DNA from 2 places in the Streptomyces sp. BYX5S genome. Region 1 is predicted to be linked to the other one. Evidence: riboswitches for the same ligand, from Rfam matches in the RefSeq annotation. Region 1 holds a riboswitch; the other holds the start of a gene.

The links. Region 1 has a riboswitch for glycine ahead of gcvP (aminomethyl-transferring glycine dehydrogenase). Riboswitches for the same ligand answer to the same signal wherever they lie in the genome.
Region 2: it holds a riboswitch for glycine, as region 1 does, so the genes downstream of both, gcvT (glycine cleavage system aminomethyltransferase GcvT) here and gcvP (aminomethyl-transferring glycine dehydrogenase) in region 1, are expected to answer to the same signal.

The regions. Positions count from the first base shown of each region.
Region 1 covers NZ_CM138829.1:2,644,603-2,656,344, forward strand. The annotation lists gene ACYBSK_RS12020 (small basic family protein) at 1-127, shown strand, start outside; gene ACYBSK_RS12025 (DUF881 domain-containing protein) at 133-1,083, shown strand; gene ACYBSK_RS12030 (FHA domain-containing protein) at 1,166-2,116, shown strand; gene ftsR (transcriptional regulator FtsR) at 2,144-2,872, shown strand; gene ACYBSK_RS12040 (bifunctional nuclease family protein) at 2,959-3,432, shown strand; gene ACYBSK_RS12045 (MerR family transcriptional regulator) at 3,598-4,218, shown strand; gene ACYBSK_RS12050 (DNA polymerase IV) at 4,265-5,686, shown strand; gene ACYBSK_RS12055 (PRC-barrel domain-containing protein) at 5,653-6,027, opposite strand; glycine riboswitch at 6,151-6,246, shown strand; gene gcvP (aminomethyl-transferring glycine dehydrogenase) at 6,432-9,317, shown strand; gene ACYBSK_RS12065 (DUF5999 family protein) at 9,369-9,569, opposite strand; gene ACYBSK_RS12070 (hypothetical protein) at 9,922-10,506, opposite strand; gene ACYBSK_RS12075 (glutamate-cysteine ligase family protein) at 11,054-11,742, shown strand, end outside.
Region 2 covers NZ_CM138829.1:6,739,570-6,751,311, reverse strand. The annotation lists gene ACYBSK_RS30385 (L,D-transpeptidase) at 21-1,004, shown strand; gene ACYBSK_RS30380 (hypothetical protein) at 1,225-1,380, shown strand; gene ACYBSK_RS30375 (L-serine ammonia-lyase) at 1,563-2,933, opposite strand; gene glyA (serine hydroxymethyltransferase) at 3,107-4,375, opposite strand; gene gcvH (glycine cleavage system protein GcvH) at 4,384-4,761, opposite strand; gene gcvT (glycine cleavage system aminomethyltransferase GcvT) at 4,829-5,944, opposite strand; glycine riboswitch at 6,012-6,109, opposite strand; glycine riboswitch at 6,110-6,209, opposite strand; gene ACYBSK_RS30355 (AAA family ATPase) at 6,334-6,984, shown strand; gene ACYBSK_RS30350 (enhanced serine sensitivity protein SseB) at 7,104-7,919, shown strand; gene ACYBSK_RS30345 (enhanced serine sensitivity protein SseB C-terminal domain-containing protein) at 8,046-8,843, shown strand; gene ACYBSK_RS30340 (ABC transporter permease) at 9,194-10,198, shown strand; gene ACYBSK_RS30335 (ABC transporter substrate-binding protein) at 10,328-11,742, shown strand, end outside.

The DNA.
Region 1 (11,742 bases):
GCTCATCGTCTTCCTCGGTGACAAGCTGGGCGTCGGCGCTCAGCTGTCGACCGGTGTCGTCGTGGTGCTCGGCATCCGTATCTTCTCCAACGCGGCCGCGATCCGGCGGCACGTCTTCCGGGCGTGAGGCCGATGAACCGCGACGAGAACGCAGAGAACGCAGAGCACGCCGCGAGCTCGGAGAGCCGCAGGAACGTGCAACCGGACGACAGGGCCGAGCAGTTGCGCAAGGAACTGCCCGCCGAGGTGCCGCCCGGCCCCGGTGCCGCGGAGCCGGAGGCGGTGGAACCGGTGCGGGAGGCCGAGCCCGGGGCCGCCGGGCCGGCGCGGGACGAACCGGAAGCAGGGGAGCCCGAGCTGACCGGACGTCAGCGGCTCGTGAAGGGTCTGTGGCCGCCGCGCGCGTCGCGCGCCCAGCTGATCATGGCTGTGCTGCTGTTCGTCCTGGGGCTCGGTCTGGCCATCCAGGTGCGGTCCACCAGTGACAACAGCGCCCTGCGCGGTGCGCGTCAGGAAGATCTCGTTCGCATTCTCGATGAACTGGACGATCGAACTCAGCGTCTTGAGGATGAGAAGCAAGGTCTCGAGGATCAGCGCACCGAGCTGGAGAACAGTTCGGACCAGGCGAACGAGGCCCGCAAGCAGACGGCCGAGAAGCAGCGGCAACTCGGCATTCTGGCGGGCACCGTCGCCGCGCAGGGCCCCGGGATCACGATGACCGTCACCGACACGAAGGGGGCCGTGGAGGCGGACATGCTGCTCGACGCGGTCCAGGAACTCCGTGCCGCCGGCGCGGAGGCGATCCAGGTGAATGATGTCCGCATCGTGGCCAACACGTACCTGACGGATGGAGAAGGCGGGAAGGGGGTCAGTGTGGACGGGCGCGAGATCAGCCAGCCGTACCGCTTCAAGGTCATCGGCAAGCCGCAGGACCTCGAGCCGGCCCTGAACATTCCCGGAGGTGTGGTGCAGACGCTGGAGAAGGAGCAGGCCACGACGACCGTGAGCCGCTCGAACAAGATCGTCGTAGATGCCTTGCGATCGGCGCAACGGCCTGATTACGCTCGGTCGTCCTCGGAGTGAGGCGGGGGTGCATGGTGGATACCGTGCGAGGGCATGAGGTTGCGGGGGGTCGCCGCAGCAAGGGTGGGGTGCGTGGTGGAAACTGTTTGGCGGATACGGACGTTGTGAGGGTGTCCGTGTCAATGATGTACGCGATGTACGCCGATGTGTGCAGTCAGGGTTCGTCCTGCCCCACGGGCGGGTCTGTTTCGGTCAAGGGGAATCGCCCGTGAAGTTGTTTGCGAAGTTGTTCGGCAAGAGCGCACGTGAGGACAACCGTCATCGTGCGCCGCGCCAAGGAGACATGCCGGAGACGCAGGTGGGCGAGCGCCCGCTGTTCCGCGACCAGGTCGGTGGAGACAATTCGGGCGGACAGGGCGCGTCGTCTGTTGACCCTGCCGGTTCCGGCCGCATAGGTTTCGGAGAACCGTCAACCTCAAGTACGGGTGGAGGGTTTGCCCCCGACCCGTACGCGTCCCACGCCCCCGCGGGGCAGCCGCGGCAGGAGGATCCGTCCATGTCGGCCCTGGTGTGTACGAGGTGCGGAAACCGGAACGGGGAGAACAGCCGGTTCTGCTCCAACTGCGGTGCGCCGCTGCGCGGCGGCGCGGCGCCGGAGGGGCCGTCGGAGACGACGTCCACGATCTCGATCTCGGGTCTGGAGTCCTACGACCCGGAGGCGACCGGCCAGACGCAGCTCCCTGCCCTGTCCCCGGAGGCCCAGGCCGCCGTGGACGCGTTGCCGCTCGGCTCGGCGCTCCTGGTGGTGCGGCGCGGCCCGAACTCGGGCAGCCGTTTCCTCCTGGACGGCGAGCTGACCACCGCGGGGCGCCACCCGCAGAGCGACATCTTCCTGGACGACGTGACCGTGTCGCGCCGCCACGTGGAGTTCCGTCGCCTTCAGGACGGCTCGTTCACCGTCGCCGACGTCGGCAGCCTCAACGGCACGTATGTGAACCGTGAGCGCATCGACTCGGTGACGCTGAACAACGGGGACGAGGTGCAGATCGGCAAGTACCGGCTGGTGTTCTACGCGAGCCAGCGCGGTATCTGACCCGTCCGCGATCCTTCAGGAAGGTCCATGCTGCACACGACGAGGGGCGGTGCCTCAGGAGGCACCGCCACCACGGACAGTCGGCTGATGAGCATCGGCACCGTACTGAACGTGCTCCGAGAAGAATTTCCCGAAGTCACCATTTCGAAGATCCGGTTCCTGGAGTCCGAGGGCCTCGTCGAGCCGCGGCGTACGCCCTCGGGCTACCGGAAGTTCAGCCCGGACGACATGGAGCGGCTCGCCCATGTGCTGCGCATGCAGCGGGATCACTACCTGCCGCTGAAGGTGATCAAGGAGCAGCTCGACGCCCTGGAGCCGGGCGAGACGCTGCCCGTGCCCGCGCCGGGACGCCCCGGGGACGCGGAGGACGGCATCGAGGTGCCGACGGCCGCCCGGGTCGGCCGGGACGAATTGCTGGCAGCCGTCGGCGTCGAGGAGCACGAGCTCGACGAATGGGAGTCGTACGGGCTTCTCACGCCGCTGCCCGACGGCGGCTACGACGCCTCGGCCGTGCTGGTCGCCGAGCTCGTCGGCGAACTGGGCCGGTTCGGCATCGGCCCGCGCCACCTGCGGGTCATGCGGGCGGCCGCCGACCGCGAGGCGGGCCTGGTGGACCAGGTGGTCGCGCCGCTGAAGGTGCACCGCAATCCGCAGACGCGGGCGCACGCCGAAGCGCGTGCCAAGGAGCTGGCAGGCCTTACCGTGAAGCTGCACTCGGCACTTGTGCAGTCCGCGCTCGGGGTCCGTCTGCCCTGATCGCAGCCGCGGGTGAGCGCCGCAGGCCCGGCCCTCGGCGCATGCCCGACTACCCAAACCGGCCGGGCACGTCCTAGGGTTGCTGTGTGAACGAGCTCGACGTCGTAGGTGTCCGGGTCGAAATGCCCTCCAACCAGCCGATCGTGCTCCTGCGTGAAGTGGGAGGCGACCGGTACCTCCCCATCTGGATCGGACCGGGGGAGGCGACCGCGATCGCCTTTGCCCAGCAGGGCATGGCGCCCGCGCGTCCGCTGACGCACGACCTTTTCAAGGACGTCCTTGAAGCGGTCGGCCAGGAGCTCACGGAAGTGCGCATCACGGACCTCCGCGAAGGCGTCTTCTACGCGGAACTGGTGTTCGCGAGCGGGGTCGAGGTCAGTGCCCGCCCGTCGGACGCCATAGCCCTGGCCCTGCGCACCGGAACGCCGATCTACGGCAGTGACGGGGTCCTCGATGATGCGGGGATCGCGATCCCCGACGAGCAGGAGGACGAGGTGGAGAAGTTCCGCGAGTTCCTCGACCAGATCTCTCCCGAGGACTTCGGCACCAACAGCCAGTGACCGGTCGGCCGGTGGCCTCGGGACATTCGGCTAGCCTTTCCCCGCGGTGGGACACGGGAAACCACTCTTAGGGTGATTATCACTCGGCGTGCCTAGTGTGGCGTTCGTTGACGCACCCCCTGTGACTGCCTACCGTCGATGAGGCAGGTCAAAGAGGAGGTCGGCGTGAGAAGCAGCGGCGACGGTACGGCGACGGGCGGTCCGTACTTGTTTCACGGCAGCGCGGCCGATCACACTCCGCAGCGCCCGCAGGCCGTGCCTGTGGTGGCGGGGGAGAGCGGTGCGGCGGCGACCGAGCAGGTGGGTTACCGGGGTCCGACCGCGTGCGCGGCGGCCGGTATCACCTACCGACAGCTCGACTACTGGGCCAGGACCGGCCTGGTCGAACCCAGCGTGCGATCGGCCTACGGGTCGGGGACGCAGCGGCTCTACAGCTTCGGGGACGTCGTCGTCCTCAAGGTCGTCAAGCGTTTCCTGGACACGGGCGTCTCACTGCAGAACATCCGGACCGCCGTGCAGCACCTGCGCGAGAGCGGCTTCCGGGACCTGGAGCGCATGACGCTCATGAGCGACGGCGCGACCGTGTACGAGTGCACGTCGCCGGACGAGGTGCACGACCTGCTCCAGGGCGGCCAGGGCGTCTTCGGGATCGCCGTGGGCGTGGTCTGGCGGGACGTCGAGGCCGCGCTCTCGCAGCTGCACGGCGAGCGGGTGGACACCGGCGAGACGATCACGCCGCCGAACCCCACGGACGAGCTCGCCAGGCGGCGCAACCGCGCCGTGTGAGGGCCGTGGGGCAGCATTGTCAGTGGCGTAGGGCAGCATCGGACGTGTGAGAACCGCGCCCACGATCCTGCATCTCGACATGGATGCCTTCTACGCCTCGGCGGAGCAGGCGGCCAAGCCGAGCCTGCGCGGGAAAGCGGTCGTCGTGGGCGGGCTCGGCCCGCGCGGCGTGGTGGCCACGGCGTCGTACGAGGCGCGGAAGTTCGGGGTGCACTCGGCGATGCCGATGGGGCAGGCGCGCAGGCTCGCCCCGCATGCCGCGTACCTGGTGCCGCGCTTCCGGCTGTACCGGGCGATCAGCGAGCAGGTGATGGCGCTCCTGGGCGCGCTCTCGCCGCTGGTGGAGCCGCTGAGCCTGGACGAGGCGTTCGTGGATCTGGAGGCCGGTGAGGCGGCCTGGGACGCCGAGTCCGCCGAGGCCGTGGGGCGGCGGCTGCGGGCCGACATCCGGCGCGTGACCGGGCTGACCGGGTCCGTGGGGCTCGCCGCGTCCAAGATGCTCGCGAAGATCGCCTCGGAGGAGGCCAAGCCCGACGGGCTGGTGCTCATACGTCCCGGCACCGAGCGCGCGCTGCTCGGCCCGCGGTCCGTGCGGATCCTGCCGGGCGTGGGGCCGGCGACCGGGGACCATCTGCGGCGGGCCGGGATCCTCACGGTGGAGGAGATCGCAGAGGCCGGCGCGGACGAGCTGGTGCGGCTGCTGGGGAAGGCGCAGGGGAGTCACCTGTACGAGATGGCGCTGGCGCGCGACGAGCGGCCGGTGGTCGCCGAGCGGGATTCCAAGTCGGTGTCGGTGGAGGACACCTACGACGTGGACATCCACGACCGGGTGCGGGTCCGGATGGAGGTGCGCAGACTCGCCGACCGGTGCGTGGAGCGGTTGCGGGCCGCCGAGCGGTCGGGGCGGACCGTGGTGCTCAAGGTGCGCCGCTACGACTTCTCGACGCTGACGCGGTCCGAGACGCTGCGCGGGCCGACGGACGACCCCGGGGTGGTGCGGGAGGCCGCCGCGCGGTTGCTGGAGTCCGTGGACACGACGGGCGGCGTGCGGTTGCTTGGCGTCGGCGTCAGTGGGCTCGCCGACTTCACGCAGGAGGACCTGTTCGCGCAGTTCGCCGCCGCGGAGGAGGCCGCGGCCGGCGGCGGGCCGGAGGGGGACGGGGCGCCGGCGCAGGCCGTGGAGGCGGCCGAGGCGCCTGCCGTGCCCGAGCCGGAGCCCGAGGAGCGGAAGTGGCTCGCCGGGCACGATGTGCGGCACGCCGAGTTCGGTCCCGGGTGGGTGCAGGGGAGCGGGCTCGGGCGCGTGACCGTGCGGTTCGAGACGCCCTACGCGGAGGTGCCGGGGCGCGTGCGGACGTTTCGTGTCGACGATCCGGAGCTGGAGGCGGCCGAGCCGTTGCCGCTCGTGGAGGAGACCACGGAGGCGGCCGGTGATCAGGTCGGCTCGTCCTCCGCGCCCGCCACGTGACCGAAGGAGAGATCGGGGGACTGCGGGGCCGTGATGTCCAGGCCGTAGTGGTGGTAGAGCTGGAGTTCCTGCTCGGGGGAGAGGTGGCGGCCGACGCCGAAGTCGGGGGCGTCCTTGATCAGGGCGCGCTCGAAGGGGACGCGCAGCGTGCCGTCCACGAATTCGCTGGGCTCGAGCGGCACGAAGGCGTCGCGGCTGAACAGCCCGGTGCGTATCGCCGCCCACTCGGGGACGCCGGTGGCGTCGTCGAGGTAGACCTCGTCGATGGTGCCGACCTTTGCTCCGTTGCGGTCGAACGCCTTGCGGCCGATCAGATTGCGCGGATCGACATCGGTCTGCACGGGCCCTCCAACTGATCGCGATGATCGCAACTGCTGTGTAAGCACTACGAAAGAGCACATTGCGGAAGGCGGCCACTCGAGGGCTCGGGGCGCGTAGCCGCTGGTAGGCTGGCGAATGGCTGTTGAACCCGTGCGGGAGAGTCTTCCGACGACAGTCGGGGGCGCCGAAGGAGCAAATCCTCCCCGGAATCTCTCAGGCCCCTGTACCGCACGGACGAGGTCACTCTGGAAAGCAGGGCGGGGTGCACGGTTTCCGCTCTCACCGACGGTGCAAGCCGGTGTGTTCCGTGTTCTCGCGGGGTGGGCCGGTGAAGCTCTCAGGTTGAGATGACAGAGGGGGAGGCCGTCCGGGTACCCGCGCCGTGGTGCCCCTCGCAGGTCGCAATGACCAGGAGGCCTCCGCAATGACCGCCAACCGTATTCCGCTCTCCCAACTGGAGCGGGGAATCCCCTTCGAGCAGCGGCACATCGGTCCCGACGACGCCGCTCAGGCCAAGATGCTCGCGCAGGTCGGCTACGGCTCGCTGGACGAGCTGACCGCGGCCGCGGTGCCCGATGTGATCAAGAGCGCCGAGGCGCTCGACCTTCCGGCCGCCCGCAGCGAGGCCGAGGTGCTCGCCGAGCTGAAGTCGCTCGCCGAGCGCAACCAGGTGCTCGGCTCGATGATCGGCCTCGGCTACTACGGGACGTTCACGCCGCCCGTCATCCTGCGCAACGTCATGGAGAACCCGTCCTGGTACACGGCGTACACGCCGTACCAGCCGGAGATCTCGCAGGGCCGCCTTGAGGCGCTGCTCAACTTCCAGACGATGGTCGCCGAGCTGACCGGCCTGCCCACCTCGGGCTCGTCGCTGCTCGACGAGGGCACCGCCGCCGCCGAGGCGATGGCCCTCTCGCGCCGCGTCGGCAAGGTCAAGAACGGTGTGTACGTCGTCGACGCCGACGCCCTGCCGCAGACCATCGCCGTGATCCAGACGCGGGCCGAGCCGACCGGCGTCGAGATCGTCGTCGCCGATCTGAGCGAGGGCATCCCCGCCGAGGTCGCCGAGCGCGGTGTCGTCGGCGTGCTCGTGCAGTACCCCGGCGCCTCGGGTGCCGTGCGGGACATCAAGCCCGTGATCGACCAGGCGCACGAGCTGGGCGCCATTGTCACCGTTGCCGCTGATCTTCTTGCTCTGACGCTGCTGACCTCGCCCGGAGAGCTGGGCGCCGACATCGCCGTCGGTACGACGCAGCGCTTCGGCGTCCCGATGGGCTTCGGTGGGCCGCACGCCGGTTACATGGCGGTGCGCGAGAAGTTCGCGCGTTCGCTGCCGGGCCGCCTCGTCGGCGTCTCCGTCGACGCCGACGGCAACAAGGCGTACCGCCTCGCCCTTCAGACCCGTGAGCAGCACATCCGCCGCGAGAAGGCGACCAGCAACATCTGTACTGCGCAGGTGCTGCTCGCCGTGATGGCCGGCATGTACGCCGTGTACCACGGGCCCGAGGGCCTCAAGTCCATCGCGCGGCGCACCCACCGCTACGCCACCGTGCTCGCGGCCGGTCTGACGGCGGGCGGCGTCGAGGTCGTGCACGGCGCCTACTTCGACACCCTCACCGTGCGGGTGCCGGGCAAGGCCGCCGGGATCGTCTCCGCCGCGCGCGAGGCCGGGGTCAACCTGCACCTCGTGGACGCCGACCACGTCTCCCTCGCCTGCGACGAGACCACCACGCGGGCCCAACTCGGCTCCGTGTGGAGCGCGTTCGGCGTCGACGCGGACATCGAGGCGCTGGACGCCGAGGTCGCGGACACGCTGCCGGACGCGCTGCTGCGCGACGACGAGTACCTGACGCACCCCGTCTTCCACCAGTACCGCTCCGAGACCGCGATGCTGCGCTACCTGCGCAAGCTCGCCGACCGGGACTACGCGCTGGACCGCGGCATGATCCCGCTGGGCTCCTGCACGATGAAGCTCAACGCGACGACGGAGATGGAGCCGGTCACCTGGCCCGAGTTCGGCCAGCTGCACCCCTTCGTCCCGGGCGAGCAGGCGCAGGGCTATCTGACGCTCATCCGCGAGCTGGAGGAGCGGCTCGCCGAGGTCACCGGCTACGACAAGGTCTCGTTGCAGCCCAACGCCGGTTCGCAGGGCGAGCTCGCCGGTCTGCTCGCGGTCCGCGGCTACCACCGGGCCAACGGCGACGAGCAGCGCACCATCTGCCTCATCCCGTCCTCCGCGCACGGCACCAACGCCGCGAGCGCCGTGATGGCCGGCATGAAGGTCGTCGTCGTGAAGACCGCCGACGACGGCGAGGTCGACATCGAGGACCTCCGCGCCAAGATCGAGCAGTACGCCGAGCAGCTCGCCGTGCTGATGATCACGTACCCGTCGACGCACGGTGTCTTCGAGGAGCACGTCGCCGACATCTGCGCCGCCGTGCACGACGCGGGCGGCCAGGTCTACGTCGACGGCGCCAACCTCAACGCGCTGGTGGGCCTCGCCAAGCCGGGCCGCTTCGGCGGCGACGTCTCGCACCTGAACCTGCACAAGACGTTCTGCATCCCGCACGGCGGCGGCGGTCCGGGCGTCGGTCCGGTCGGCGTCCGCGAGCACCTCGCGCCGTACCTGCCCAACCACCCGTTGCAGCCGGCCGCCGGTCCGGAGACGGGCGTCGGCCCGATCTCCGCCGCGCCGTGGGGTTCCGCCGGGATCCTGCCGATCTCGTGGGCGTACGTGCGTCTCATGGGCGGCGAGGGGCTGAAGCGGGCCACGCAGGTGGCGGTGCTGTCGGCGAACTACATCGCCAAGCGCCTGGAGCCGCACTTCCCGGTGCTCTACACCGGACCCGGCGGGCTCGTCGCGCACGAGTGCATCGTGGACCTGCGCCCGATCAGCAAGGCGACGGGTGTGAGCATCGACGACGTCGCCAAGCGGCTCATCGACTACGGCTTCCACGCGCCGACCATGTCGTTCCCGGTCGCCGGGACGCTGATGATCGAGCCGACCGAGAGCGAGGACATCGACGAGCTCGACCGGTTCTGCGACGCGATGATCGCGATTCGCGGCGAGATCGAGCGGGTCGCCTCCGGCGAGTGGCCGGCGGACGACAACCCGCTGCGGAACGCTCCGCACACGGCCGGAATGCTCGGCGGTGAGTGGGAGCACGCGTACAGCCGGGAGGAAGGCGTCTTCCCGGCCGGTGTGGTGGCGGCGGACAAGTACTGGCCGCCGGTGCGCCGTATCGACCAGGCGTTCGGCGACCGGAACCTGGTGTGTTCCTGCCCGCCCCTCGACGCCTACGAGGGCTGATCGCTTCGGGGCCGCGCGACCGACGGTCGCGCGGCCCCGCTCAGCGGATCCCTACGCCGCCGTCACCACACGGCCCAGTGGCCGGTGCGGGGCGATGATCGTGCCGTTGGGCAGCAGCTCGCCGGTGTCCTCGAAGAGCAGGACGCCGTTGCAGAGGAGGCTCCATCCCTGCTCGGGGTGGTGAGCGACGGGAAGCGCGGCTTCCCGGTCCTCGGATTCCGCTGTCGGGCAGAGTGGCTGGTGCTGGCACATGGATGGGATCTTTCGCTGCGAAGTTATCTCGATGACTTGGGCGGTGCTGGTCCTGCTCGTCGTGCCGCGGCTTGAAGACTTGTTCATGGCCGCCCCCCGTTGTCGTGAGTTCTGGAACCCAGTGTTGCCCTGTGGACGTCGTTCCGCAGGGATTTCGTAGCAGCGGTCCTTATGGATTGGAGACGCATCACCCATGCGGACGGTTCAGTCCAACTGGACTCTCCCTTCGGGTGGTTCGGAGTGGTCGGTACGGGCTAGTCCACTCGGACAGGGCTGTGCCCCGCGACCGGACGGCGGACGGTGCGGGGCACAGGTGTGAGCGACCGGAGCCGTCGGCGGCCCCCGGTCGGGTTCAGGCGAGCAGGGCGGCGGGGGCCGGGGTCAGGCGGTGGGTGAGGACCGGGAGGAGCTCGGCCACCGAGTGCGGGCGGTGCGGGGCGATGCCCGGCGGGGCGGGTGCCAGCGGGACGAGGATGTCGTCGGCCGCCGGATGGCCGCTCGTCGGGTCGGCGGTACGGTCGCCGTGCAGCCACAGCGTCAGCATGTAGAGCTCGGGCACCGAGAGCAGCCGCGGCTGGTAGGCCTTGGGCAGTGACTCGGCGTGGCGCAGGGCCCGCTCGGTGGAACGGATGTAGGGGCCCTCGAAGAAGTGCGAGAAGGCCCAGCCGTCCGGCGTGAGCATGGTGTCGGCCGCGGCCACCGCGCGGTCCCCGCAGCGGATCAGGAAGCGCCAGCCGGTGAGGCGGGCCCTGGACGGTCCGGTGGTCTCGGTGATGTGGTCCAACACATGGAGTGGCAAAGGGAGTTCGGGGGTGGCGGGTCCCTGTGCGGCGCGCAGGGAAGGGGTGCGTGCCTCGCGGACGGCGGTGGGGGAACCGAGGGCCGTGAGGACGCTGCGCAGGGCAGGCGCGGGAGCCGGTGGGACGTGCAGCGGCATGGTGGGTCGCCTCTCATTCGACAGGCACGTGACACGTGATGCGAGGGCGGTGCGGGACGAGCGGACGGCGCTGTCTGCTGCGGGTGTACACGGGTACACGGACGGGGCAGAGGCGGCGGGGGTCCGGTCCTGGCCCGGCCCGCGGGCGCCACATCTCTGTCTCGCCAGCGGAGTTTATACGACGTATGTTCGCGGCTTGTTTCCACTAGCAGGTCCGCCGGATTACGCAAGGTGCTATTCGGGCGGGGTTGCCCAAGGGGTTTGCGGGTATTCTTCCCATTTCCGAAGGGGTGGCCGCGCGTGACCTCGGTATCTTGCCGTCGAGCGGTCGGCCTGTTCTTGTCGGCGTTTTTCACCAGGGCCGTCCGCGAACGAATCTGCGGGAGGCCGCATGCCTAAGGAATGTGCCCCGGGGTAACTGACTTGAGCGTACTGCTCCGTGGCACCCCACGGGGCGTTATCGATCACATTGCCTGGGCATCATCCACCGTGACACGCGGCCGGGACGGGTTCCTGCCGGGCCGCCCGTGCGAGAAGGGACGCTTCCATGGGGGAGAAGGTCGTTGCGGAGGCGGTCGACCTGGCCGCTCCGCGGCGCTATCGGGAGAAGCTCCAAGAGTGCTTGGAGGGACTCGGGCGACTCCTGGACGAGAAGCGCTTCGACCGTCCGCAGAATCTCATGGGTCTCGAGATCGAACTGAATCTCGCCGGGCCCGACGGGCTGCCGAGAATGATGAATGCGGAAGTGCTGGAGCGCATCGCGAGCCGGGATTTCCAGACCGAACTCGCGATGTTCAATCTCGAAGTGAACATTGCCCCGCACCGGCTCGGCGGCCGCGTTCTCGACCAGCTCGCCGAGGAGCTGCGCACCGGGCTCGGATATGCGCACCGGAAGGCCAACGAGGTCGACGCGGGCATCGTGATGATCGGAATTCTGCCGACGCTCAGCGCCCAGGACCTGGTCTCCGCGAACCTGTCGGACGTCGACCGCTACACCCTCCTGAACGACCAGATCACGGCCGCCCGCGGCGAGGACTTCCAGCTCGACATCGCCGGTGTGGAGCGTCTGACCTGCACGTCCTCGTCGATCGCGCCCGAAGCCGCGTGCACCTCCGTGCAGTTGCACCTCCAGGTGACACCGGGCCGCTTCGCCGACGTGTGGAACGCGGCGCAGGCGGTGGCCGCCCCGCAGATCGCGCTCGGCGCCAACTCGCCGTTCCTGTTCGGCCACGAGCT
Region 2 (11,742 bases), 4.1 Mb from region 1:
CCGGGAGAGCGGAGCAGGTCGTGGGACGGCGCAGGGGCAGTGGCATAGGAATCGCGCTGATGACGGTCGCGGTGCTGGTGGGCACGAGTGCCTGCGGCGGCGGTGGCGGCGCGGACAGGGCCGAAGGGAAGGCGTCGGGGAAGGCGAGCGCGAGCGCCAAGCCCTCACCGGACAAGCCCAAGGGCCCGCCGATGCTCCTGGAGACGATCACTCCGCAGACCGGCGCCGAGGTCGGCGTGGCCATGCCCGTCTCGGTGGTGTTCACGAACCCGGTGGCGGCGAAGGCCCGCGCCTCCGTCGAGAAGCACATGAAGGTGAGCACGTCGCAGCCGGTCGAGGGCGCCTGGCACTGGTTCGGCGACAAGCGCGCCGACTGGCGGCCCAAGGAGTACTGGCCCTCGGGGACGAAGGTGAAGGTCGACGCCGACATGAAGGGCGTCAGCAACGGCAACGGCCGCTACGGCGTGCACGGTTACACGCACACCTTCACCGTCGGCGCCGACGTGCGCGCCGACGTCTCCGTCACCGGCCACACCCTGAAGGTGACGAAGAACGGTTCGGCTCTGCGCACCCTGTCCATCAACGCGGGCAGCGCCGAGTACCCCACGTGGAACGGCACGATGGCCGTGATCGACAAGCAGAAGAAGGTCCACATGACCTCCTGCTCGATCGGTATCAGCTGCGACAAGGGCAGCGCCGACTACTACGACCTCACGCTCCCCTGGGACGTCCACCTCACCCAGTCCGGCACCTACGTCCACTACTCGACCGGCGACCCGAACCCGGGCAGCGGCAGCGCCCGCGGCTCGCACGGCTGCGTGCACCTGTCGATCGGCGACGCGAAGTGGTTCTACCAGCAGGTGAAGCAGGGCGACCCGGTGACCATCACCGGCTCCCCGCGTGCCAAGGCCCCGGCCGACAACGGCTACGCGGCGTTCAACCTGAGCTGGGACCAGTGGCTCCAGGGGAGCGGCTCGGGGGCGGGGACGACCGCGGCCCTGTAGCCGCCGCGGGCCACCTGCCGTCGCGGGTTCTCGGCATTCTTCTCGTTGCTCACGCGCGCAACGGTGGCCGCAGTGGTTGTTTCTCTTCGCAGCCGAAGATTTCCGGACGGTCAAGGACTGAAGTTCAACTGCATATGTGGTTCGGGGCGGGGTACTGGGGCTGAGCCCCGGAAAACGCTGTGAACACATCAACTGCTGAACTTGAGCGAAGGGAATCCTGATGATTCTTGTCGGACTGATCCTGCTGATCATCGGCCTGCTGGTGGGCATGGGCCTGCTGACCACGATAGGTGGAATTCTTATCCTGGTCGGCGCGATCCTCTGGATTCTCGGGGCCACCGGCCGTGCGGTCGGCGGCCGCAAGCACTATTTCTAGATGCTTCTCGATCTTCAACTGTGCAATGCGGCCGAACGGCCGGTAGTTCTCCGTGAATTACCGGTCCGGGATGCTATTCCGCGATGCCCGGTGAACGACCTTGTTGTCGTCCACCGGGCATCGCGTGTGTTCCGGCACGTTCTCGCGCTCAGCGCTCGATGAGGTTCAGCGCTCGATGATGTTCAGCACTCGATGATGTTCACCGCGAGCCCGCCCCGCGCCGTCTCCTTGTACTTGACCGACATGTCGGCCCCCGTGTCCCGCATCGTCTTGATGACCTTGTCCAGGGACACCTTGTGCGAGCCGTCGCCGCGCAGCGCCATCTTGGCGGCCGTGACGGCCTTGACCGCCGCCATGCCGTTGCGCTCGATGCACGGGATCTGGACGAGGCCGCCGACGGGGTCGCAGGTCAGGCCGAGGTTGTGCTCCATGCCGATCTCGGCCGCGTTCTCGACCTGCTCGGGGGAGCCGCCGAGGGCCTCGGCGAGGGCGCCCGCCGCCATCGAGCAGGCGGAGCCGACCTCGCCCTGGCAGCCGACCTCGGCGCCGGAGATGGAGGCGTTCTCCTTGAAGAGCATGCCGATGGCGCCCGCGGTGAGCAGGAGGCGGACGACGCCGTCCTCGTCGGCGCCGGGCACGAAGTTCACGTAGTAGTGCAGGACCGCCGGGATGATGCCGGCCGCGCCGTTCGTCGGGGCGGTCACGACGCGGCCGCCCGCCGCGTTCTCCTCGTTCACGGCCATCGCGTAGAGGGTGATCCACTCCATGGCGTGGGCCACGGGGTCGCCCTCGGCGCGCAGCTTGCGGGCCGAACTCGCGGCGCGGCGGCGGACCTTGAGGCCGCCGGGGAGGATGCCCTCGCGGGACATGCCGCGCGAGACGCAGGACTGCATGACGCGCCAGATGTCGAGGAGCCCGGAGCGGATCTCCTCCTCCGTGCGCCACGCCTTCTCGTTCTCCAGCATCAGGGCCGGGATGGACAGGCCGGTCTCCTGCGTGAGCCGGAGCAGCTCGTCGCCGGTGCGGAAGGGGTACTTCAGGAGGGTGTCGTCGGGAACGATCGGGTTCTCGCCCTCGACGGCGTCCTCGTCGACGACGAAGCCGCCGCCCACCGAGTAGTACGTCTTGGTGAGCAGCTCCTGGCCCCCGGCGTCGTACGCCCACAGCGTCATGCCGTTCGCGTGGTACGGGAGGGCCTTGCGGCGGTGCAGGACGAGATCGTCGTCGTAGGAGAACGGGATCTCGTGCGCGCCGAGCAGGTTGAGGAGACCTTTTTCCTTGATCGTCTCGACGCGTTGGTCCGCCGTCTCGACGTCGACGGTGCGCGGGGAGTCGCCCTCCAGGCCGAGCAGCACCGCCTTGGGGGTGCCGTGCCCGTGCCCGGTCGCGCCCAGGGAGCCGTACAGCTCGGCGCGGACGGCGGAGGTGTGGGCCAGCAGGCCCTCGTTCTTCAGGCGCCGCGCGAACATGCGGGCCGCGCGCATCGGGCCGACCGTGTGCGAGCTGGACGGGCCGATGCCGATCGAGAACAGGTCGAAGACCGAGATGGCCACGGTGGGACTCCAATGATGGGTGGTAGACGCCGTTGTCTGCCGGACGAGCAAGAGTGCGGTGGAAGCGGCCGGGGCACCGCGCTCACTGTTTCCTTCTGGTTCCAGTGTGCGTGGTGCCCCGGTAGGACGTATGTACGCAAGGGTACGTAATCCGGGCCGAAGGGCCGTGGCTGCTACAGGCCCGGGTACAGCGGGTGCTTGTCGGCCAGGGCGGTCACCCGGGCCTTGAGCGCCTCCGCGTCGTACGACGGCTGGAGCGCGAGCGCGATGACGTCGGCGACCTCGCGGAAGTCGTCGGCGCCGAAGCCGCGCGTGGCCAGTGCGGGCGTACCGATCCGGAGCCCCGACGTGACCATCGGCGGGCGCGGGTCGTTCGGGACCGCGTTGCGGTTGACCGTGATGCCGACCTCGTGGAGGCGGTCCTCGGCCTGCTGGCCGTCGAGCTCCGACTCGCGCAGGTCGACGAGGACCAGGTGCACGTCGGTGCCGCCGGACAGGACGTTGACGCCGGCCGCGCGGGACTCCGCGGTCGTCAGCCGCTCGGCGAGGATCCGGGCGCCCTCGATCGTGCGCTGCTGGCGCTCCTTGAAGCCCTCGCTCGCCGCGACCTTGAAGGAGACGGCCTTGGCCGCGATCACGTGCTCCAGGGGGCCGCCCTGGAAGCCCGGGAAGACCGCCGAGTTCAGCTTCTTCGCGAAGTCCTTGGAGCGGGCGAGGATGATGCCGCCGCGCGGACCGCCGAGCGTCTTGTGCGTCGTGGACGTGACGACGTCGGCGTACGGGACCGGGTTGGGGTGCAGGCCCGCGGCCACGAGGCCCGCGAAGTGCGCCATGTCGACCCAGAGGTACGCCTCGACCTCGTCGGCGATGCGACGGAACTCGGCGAAGTCCAGCTGGCGCGGGTACGCGGACCAGCCGGCGATGATCACCTTCGGGCGGTGCTCCTTGGCGAGCCGCTCGACCTCGGCCATGTCGACGAGGCCGGCGTCGTCCACGTGGTACGGGACCACGTTGAACTGCTTGCCGGAGAAGTTCAGGCGCATGCCGTGCGTGAGGTGGCCGCCGTGCGCCAGGTCCAGGCCGAGGATGGTGTCGCCCGGCTTGGCGATGGCGAAGAGGGCGGCCTGGTTGGCGGAGGCGCCCGAGTGCGGCTGCACGTTCGCGTACTCGGCGCCGAAGAGCGCCTTCACGCGGTCGATGGCGATCTGCTCGGTGACGTCGACGTGCTCGCAGCCGCCGTAGTAGCGGCGGCCGGGGTAACCCTCCGCGTACTTGTTGGTCAGGACCGAGCCCTGGGCCTCCATGACGGCGGCGGGAGCGAAGTTCTCCGACGCGATCATCTCAAGGGTCGACTGCTGGCGCTTCAGCTCGGCGTCGACCGCTACGGCGACCTCGGGGTCGAGCTCGTGCAGGGATTCGTTCAGAACGGACTTCTCGGTCATGGTGCGGGTCAGCTCCCGGAGAACTCGGTGTACTCGTCGGCGGAGAGCAGGTCCTTCGGCTCCTCGGCAAGGCGGACCTTGAACAGCCAGCCACCCTCGAAGGGGGCCGAGTTGACCAGCGCCGGGTCGTCCACGACGTCCTGGTTGATCTCGGCGACCTCGCCGGTGACGGGGGAGTACAGGTCGGACACCGACTTGGTGGACTCCAGCTCGCCGCAGGTCTCACCGGCGGTGATGGCGTCGCCGACCTCGGGAAGCTGGACGAACACGATGTCACCGAGCGCGTTGGCCGCGTGCTCGGTGATGCCGACCGTCGCCACGCCGTCCTCGACGGCCGACAGCCACTCGTGCTCCTTGCTGTAACGCAGGTGCTGGGGGTTGCTCATGATGAGAATTCTCCTGTACGCGGGAAGGTGCCGGTGACGGCGGGGCTGCTGGGCGGTGCTGTGAGGCTTACTTCTGGCGCTTGTAGAACGGCAGGGCCACGACCTCGTACGGCTCGTGCGAGCCGCGGATGTCGACCCCGACGCCCGCCGTGCCCGGCTCCGCGTGCGCGGCGTCCACGTACGCCATGGCGATCGGCTTGCCGAGCGTCGGGGACGGGGCGCCGGAGGTGACCTCGCCGATGACTTGGCCGTCGGCGACGACCGACATCCCGGCGCGCGGGACGCGGCGGCCCTCGGCGATCAGGCCGACGAGCTTGCGGGGCGGGTTGGCCTCGGCCTTCGCGGCGGCGTCCTTCAGGGCGTCGTGGCCCACGAAGTCGTCCCCGTGCGAGGTCTTCTCGAACTTCACGACCCGGCCGAGGCCGGCGTCGAAGGGGGTGAGGCCGGTGGTCAGCTCGTGCCCGTACAGCGGCATGCCGGCCTCCAGGCGCAGCGTGTCCCGGCAGGACAGGCCGCAGGGGATCAGGCCGTGCTCGGCGCCCGCCCCGGTCAGCGCCTGCCACAGCTTCTCCGCGTCGGCGGGCGAGACGAACAGCTCGAAGCCGTCCTCGCCGGTGTAGCCGGTGCGCGCGATGAGCGCGTCCACGCCGGCGACGGTGCCCGGCAGGCCCGCGTAGTACTTGAGGCCGTCGAGGTCGGCGTCCGTGACGGACTTCACGATGGCGGCGGAGTTCGGGCCCTGCACGGCGATCAGCGCGTACGCGTCCCGGTCGTCGCGGACCTCGGCGTCGAACCCGGCGGCGCGCTCGGTGAGGGCGTCGAGGACGACCTGGGCGTTGCCCGCGTTGGCGACGACCATGTACGTCGTCTCTTCGAGCCGGTAGACGATCAGGTCGTCGAGGATCCCGCCGTCCTCGCGGCAGATCATGGTGTAGCGGGCGCGGCCGGGGCCGACGGAACCGATGTTCCCGACCAGGGCGTGGTTCAGCAGGTCCACGGCTCCCGGCCCGGTCACCGTGATCTCGCCCATGTGCGACAGGTCGAACAGGCCGGCCGCGGTGCGCACGGCGTGGTGCTCGTCGCGCTCGCTGGCGTAGCGCAGGGGCATGTCCCAGCCGGCGAAGTCGGTCATAGTGGCGCCGAGCGAGCGGTGCAGGGCGTCCAGTGCGGTGGTGCGGGTCATGGGTGGTGTGCTCCCGGTGGCATGACGGCGGTGGCGGGGTCTCGGATCTCGTACGAGACGCGAGGCGCCCTCCCCATCTGTCATCGGAACCTGAGAGGTTCGCCCCGGAGGGCTTGCACCTTGGGTGGGGTCACGTCACAAGCGTGACCCACTTTTCAGATCTGCCTCGCCCGCGCGGTACGGGGCCTGAGAGATTCAAGGGAGGAACTTGCTCCTTCGGCGTCCGGGTACTCGATCGTCCCCGGAACTCTCCCGCGCGGATTCAAGCGGCCGGTATGCAGTTGCGCGCACATCATTGCATGCCCGGCCAACGGGGAAAGCCCTTGAGGGGCATTACCTTCTCTTTACACTTGAGGGGCAAGGCTGACGTGACCGGAACGGGGAGGACGATCACGGTGCACAAGGCAGTGGCGGGGGCTTATGGGGTTTCCGCGCCCGCGGTGGCGGGCGTGCGGATTCCCGGCCAGCGTTCGGTGCGGGACCTCCGGGGGCGGCGCGGGCACACACCGCGCAGACTCGCGTTCGCGGCGGGCGACCTCGTGGTGATCTCCGGACTCCCGGGCAGCGGCAAGTCGACGCTGATGCGGCGGGCGGTCACCGTGGTCCGGATCGACTCCCAGGACACCCGCGAGCGCTGGGCCGCGCGCATGCCGCGCTTCCTGCCGTACGCGCTGTACCGCCCGGTGGTCCGCGTCGCGCACTACGCGGGGCTGCGCCGGGCCATGCGCTCGGGCGCCAGCGTCGTCGTGCACGACTGCGGTACGCAGGCGTGGGTGCGCCGCTGGGTGACCCGCACGGCGAGACGGCGCGGCGCGGGCGTCCACCTGATGCTCCTCGACGTGCCCGCGGACACGGCCCTTGAGGGGCAGCGGGACCGCGGCCGCGGGGTGTCCCGGTACGCGTTCGCGCGGCACCGCCGGGCGGTGGGCGCCCTCGTCTCCTCGACGGAGCGGGGGGATCTGCCGGCCGGGATGGAGTCGGCGGTGCTGCTGGACCGGGCGGCGACGGAGGCGCTGGGCGGGATCACGTTCAGCGAGTGATCGCCGAGGCGTACGAGTTTTCGGTGACCGTCAGGGCGTACGCGTATCGTCGGCCCCGCGCGGGACGACGTCGCGTGCGGGAAGAGCAGCGCGCAGAACAGCAGAGGTTGATGGCAGTCATGGAGTTCCCAGGGGCCCCCGAGCCGGGGCACGGTCACGCCGAGGGGCAGGAGGGTGCGTTCTCCCATCCCGCGCAGGGCTGGCCCGCCAACGAGTTGGAGCAGGTGCTCGCCGCGGCCCTCGGCGAGGGGGCCTCAAGCTCGGCGGGCGCGCGGATCGTGGAGGTCCTCGGCCGCAGCCCTGTCTGGATCCCGCTGCCCAAGGGCGGCTCGAACGCCAGCCGGGACCTCGACCTGCCGAGCCTGGAGATCGAGGGCCAGGCCTACGTTCCCGTGTTCAGCTCCGAGCAGCAGTTCATGGCGGTCACCGGCGGCCGGATGGACTGCACGGTGGCCCCGGCCGTGGAGTTCGCGCGCGGGCTGCCGCCGCAGGTCGGCATCGCCGTGAACCCGGACGGCACGGTCGGCGTGCCGCTGCCGCCGCCGGCCGTGGCGGAGCTGGCCCGCAGCGGCCGCACGCCGCTGGACGGCCCGGCGACGGGGGGCCGCGTGGTGCTCTCCGAGCCGGACTGGCAGGTCGACCCGGTCGACTTCCTGGCCGTGGTCCGCGAGGAGTTCGAGGCGCTCGGCACGGTGCTGAGCGCGCGCCGCTGCCTCGCCGCCGTGGAGGACGCGGAGCCGTCCCTGTTCATCGGTGTGGAACTGACGCAGTGGGAGGGCTCCGCGCGCGATCTCCCGCTGGACGCGCTGGGCCGGGCGCTGGGCCGGACACCGGTGCCCTGGGCGGTGAACCTGGTGTTCCTGGACGTCACACAGGACCCGGTCGCGGACTGGTTGCGTACGCATGTACGCCCGTTCTACGTACGAGAAGGGTGACCACGTCCGTCAAGTCGGTGTCAGTATCGCCGCTTAAGCTGGTTTCATGACGTGACCGGTCGGCGCTTCGCTTTCCGGCCACGTGTGGAACACGGACGTATTGAAGAGCCGAAGGGGCGGTTACGGGTGAGTGCGTCGGGCACGGCCGCGGCCGGACAGGTCGAGCACATGCTGCGCCAGGTGACGCCGGGACGCTACGACGCGTACGAGGCGCTCCTCAAGGCCCTCGCCGACCCCGCGGCAGGCCAGGTGTGGATGCTGCTCTGGCACGGCCAGGCCGGCTCCCCGGACGCCCAGTACGGGAACATGGAGGTGGACGGCTTCTCCTACGCCCCCTGCGTCACCTCCGCCCAGGAACTCTCCGCCTCCGGCTGGTCGCGGGCGTACGAGGTGGTCAGCGGGGTCGACGCCGCGCGCACGCTCTACCCGGACCATTACGGCCTCTGGCTCAACCCGCACGCGCCGGGCGGCGGCGTCGGCATTCCCTGGCTCGACCTGCGGCGCATCGCGGGCGGCCTCGACCGGCAGCCGGCGGGGCCGCTGCGGCTCTCGGAGCCGACGATCGAAATCCCCCAGTTCTACGCCGTTCTGACCCAGAACGCCCACCGCACCACGGCGATCCGCTCCCTGCGCCGCGCCTGGGTCCAGCCGACGCTGGGCGCGCCCTATCTGGCCATCGGCCTGGACGTCTACGACACGTCTCCGGCCTCCGTGGACGCCGTCCGCGCGATGATGCAGCAGTCCATCCCGGCGGTGCCGGAGGGCCTTCCGGTGTCCACGGTCGCGATGTCGGACGAGTACGACCCGGTGGCGATGTGGCTGCGCCAGGCCCGTCCGTTCTACGACCGCGAGGCCCATGCCGCGCCTCCGGCTCCGGCGGGCGGTGGTTACGGCTACCCGCCGCCGCACGGCGCGACGTACTGAAAAGCTGTCCTCAAACGCCGGACGGGCTGGATCTTTCCAGCCCGTCCGGCGTTTGAGGACAGTCCTTATGCCCGGTTCCGCACCAACTCGCCCGGTCAAAGGCGGAGTTCGTCCCCCGCGTCCCAACTGCCCACCGTCCGAACCCCGTTCACCCCAGTTCGGATAACGGAACACCCCAGCAAGCATCACGGTTAGGCATCCTTTCGCCGTCAAGTCTGGCAACAGATCACACCCAGGTTGAAGACTCCCGCTCCAAGGGGGCTTCGCCTCTGTGTACGACGGACTGAACCACGCCGCCACAGCGGCAAGTGCGGGCCGGTCACCGCCGGTTGAGAGGGGTCCCTGCCACGATGACGGCACCATTGCACGACACGAGCGCGGAAGCGGAGCCGAGCGCACCGGTCGAGCCTGCCAAGGGAGAAGGAGCCCGCAAGGTCGAGGGCCGCTCGCTCAAGCAGATCGCCTGGAACCGGCTCAAGCGCGACAAGGTCGCCCTCGGCGGTGGCATCGTTGTCGTCTTCCTGGTCCTGGTCGCGATCTTCGCCCCGCTCATCGTCAGTCTGCTCGGCCACCCGCCGAACGAGTTCCACCAGGACAAGCTGGACCCGCTGACGAACCTGCCGCAGGGCGCGCTCGGCGGCGTCAGCAGCGACTTCCTCTTCGGCCTCGAACCGAACAAGGGCCGCGACGTGTTCAGCCGGATCGTCTACGGCGCCCGCATCTCGCTGCTCGTCGCGTTCCTCGCGGCGATCGTCGCGGTGTTCCTGGGCACGCTGTTCGGCATCGTCGCCGGCTACTTCGGCGGCTGGGTCGACGCGGTGATCAGCCGCGTGATGGACGTGCTGCTCTCCTTCCCGCAGCTGCTCTTCATCATCTCCCTGGTCTCGGTGCTCCCGGACGACCTGCTCGGCCTGACCGGCAGCGGGGTGCGCATCGCCGTACTGGTCCTCGTCATCGGATTCTTCGGATGGCCGTACATCGGCCGCATCGTCCGAGGACAGACGCTCTCCCTGCGGGAGCGCGAATACGTCGAAGCGGCACGGTCGTTGGGCGGTGGCTCACGGCACATCCTCTTCCGCGAACTGCTGCCGAACCTGGTCGCGCCGATCGTCGTCTACATGACCCTGATGATCCCGACGAACATCCTCACGGAGGCGGCGCTGAGCTTCCTGGGCGCCGGTGTCCGGCCGCCCACGGCCTCCTGGGGCGGCATGCTCCGCGACGCCCTGGAGACGTACGAGCACGACCCGATGTTCATGGTCTTCCCGGGCGTGACGATCTTCATCACCGTCCTCGCGTTCAACCTCTTCGGCGACGGGCTGCGCGACGCCCTCGACCCGAAGGGCACCCGGTAACGCCGCGCGCGTCCGGCGTCACACGTCCAAACCGGCTTCACCGAACTGCGCCTGCATCACCGGCAGGCGGCTCGATTCCATGGTTCTCCGGCAGGTGTCCGGGACCGCGATCTCGGAGGTTACGAGAAAATGCCCACAGGTTCCTCGAAACGACGGCTCGCCGCCGGTGCCGCCCTCGTGGTCGCGGCTCTGGTGTCGACCACGGCGTGCGGTGGCGGTGGCGACGACGAGTCCAACGGCTCGTCGAAGGGCGCCGGTTACGACGCGGCGTACAACAAGATCGCCAACCCTTCGAAGAAGAAGGGAGGCACGCTGCGCATGGTCGGCAAGCAGGACCTGGACTCCGCCGACCCGCAGCGCGCCTACTACGGCATGTCGTGGGACTTCATGCGGTTCTACACGCGCCAGCTGGTGACCTACGCGCCCAAGCCGGGGGCCGCCTCCACCGAGCTCGTCGGCGACCTGGCCAAGTCCACCGCCAAGATCTCGGACGACGGCAAGACGTACACGTACGAGCTGCGTGACGGCATCACCTGGGAGGACGGCTCGCCGATCACCTCCAAGGACGTCAAGTACGGCATCGAGCGCATCTGGGCGACCGACACCATCACCGGTGGCCCGCAGTACCTGAAGCAGAACCTGGACCCCAAGGGCGAGTACAAGGGCCCCTACAAGGACACGTCCAAGGACAAGCTGGGTCTGAAGTCGATCGAGACGCCGGACGACCAGACCATCGTCTTCAAGCTGCCGAAGGCCAACGGTGACTTCGAGCAGTTCCTCGCCATGCCGACCGGCTCGCCGGTCAAGCAGGAGAAGGACACGAAGGCCAAGTACACCCAGCGCCCGTTCTCGGCCGGCCCGTACAAGTTCCAGTCGTACAAGGCCAACAAGAAGATCGTGCTGGTCCGCAACGACAAGTGGAAGAAGGCCTCGGACCCGGTCCGCGCCGCGCTTCCCGACAAGGTCGACGTGACGATCTCCGCCAACCTGGAGGAGAACGACAAGCGCCTGATGGAAGGCGACTACGACGTCGACCTGAACGGCACCGGCATGACCCAGTCGGGTCGCGTCACGGCCGTCCAGGACCACAAGGACAACGTCGACAACATGCGGACCGCCTTCGTCCGCTACGTCGCCCTGGTCCACACCGCCAAGCCCTTCGACAACGTCCACTGCCGCAAGGCCGTGTTCTACGCGACGGACTTCGCGGGCCTCCAGCAGACCCGCGGCGGCAAGCTGGCCGGCGGCGACATCGCCAACTCCACCCTGCCGAAGTCCATCAAGGGCCACAGCGACTACGACCCGTACGGCGTCCTCGCCCGCAAGGGCAAGCCGGACGCGGCGAAGGCCAAGGCCGAGCTGAAGGAGTGCGGCAAGCCGAGCGGCTTCTCCACGAAGATCACCGCCCGTAACAACAACCCGGGCGAGGTCGACACCGCCGAGGCGCTCCAGGAGCAGCTCGCCAAGGTCGGCATCAAGGTCGAGGTCGATGCCCTGGACGGCGCCGAGACCGCCTCGATCACCGGTTCGCCGAAGGTCGTCAA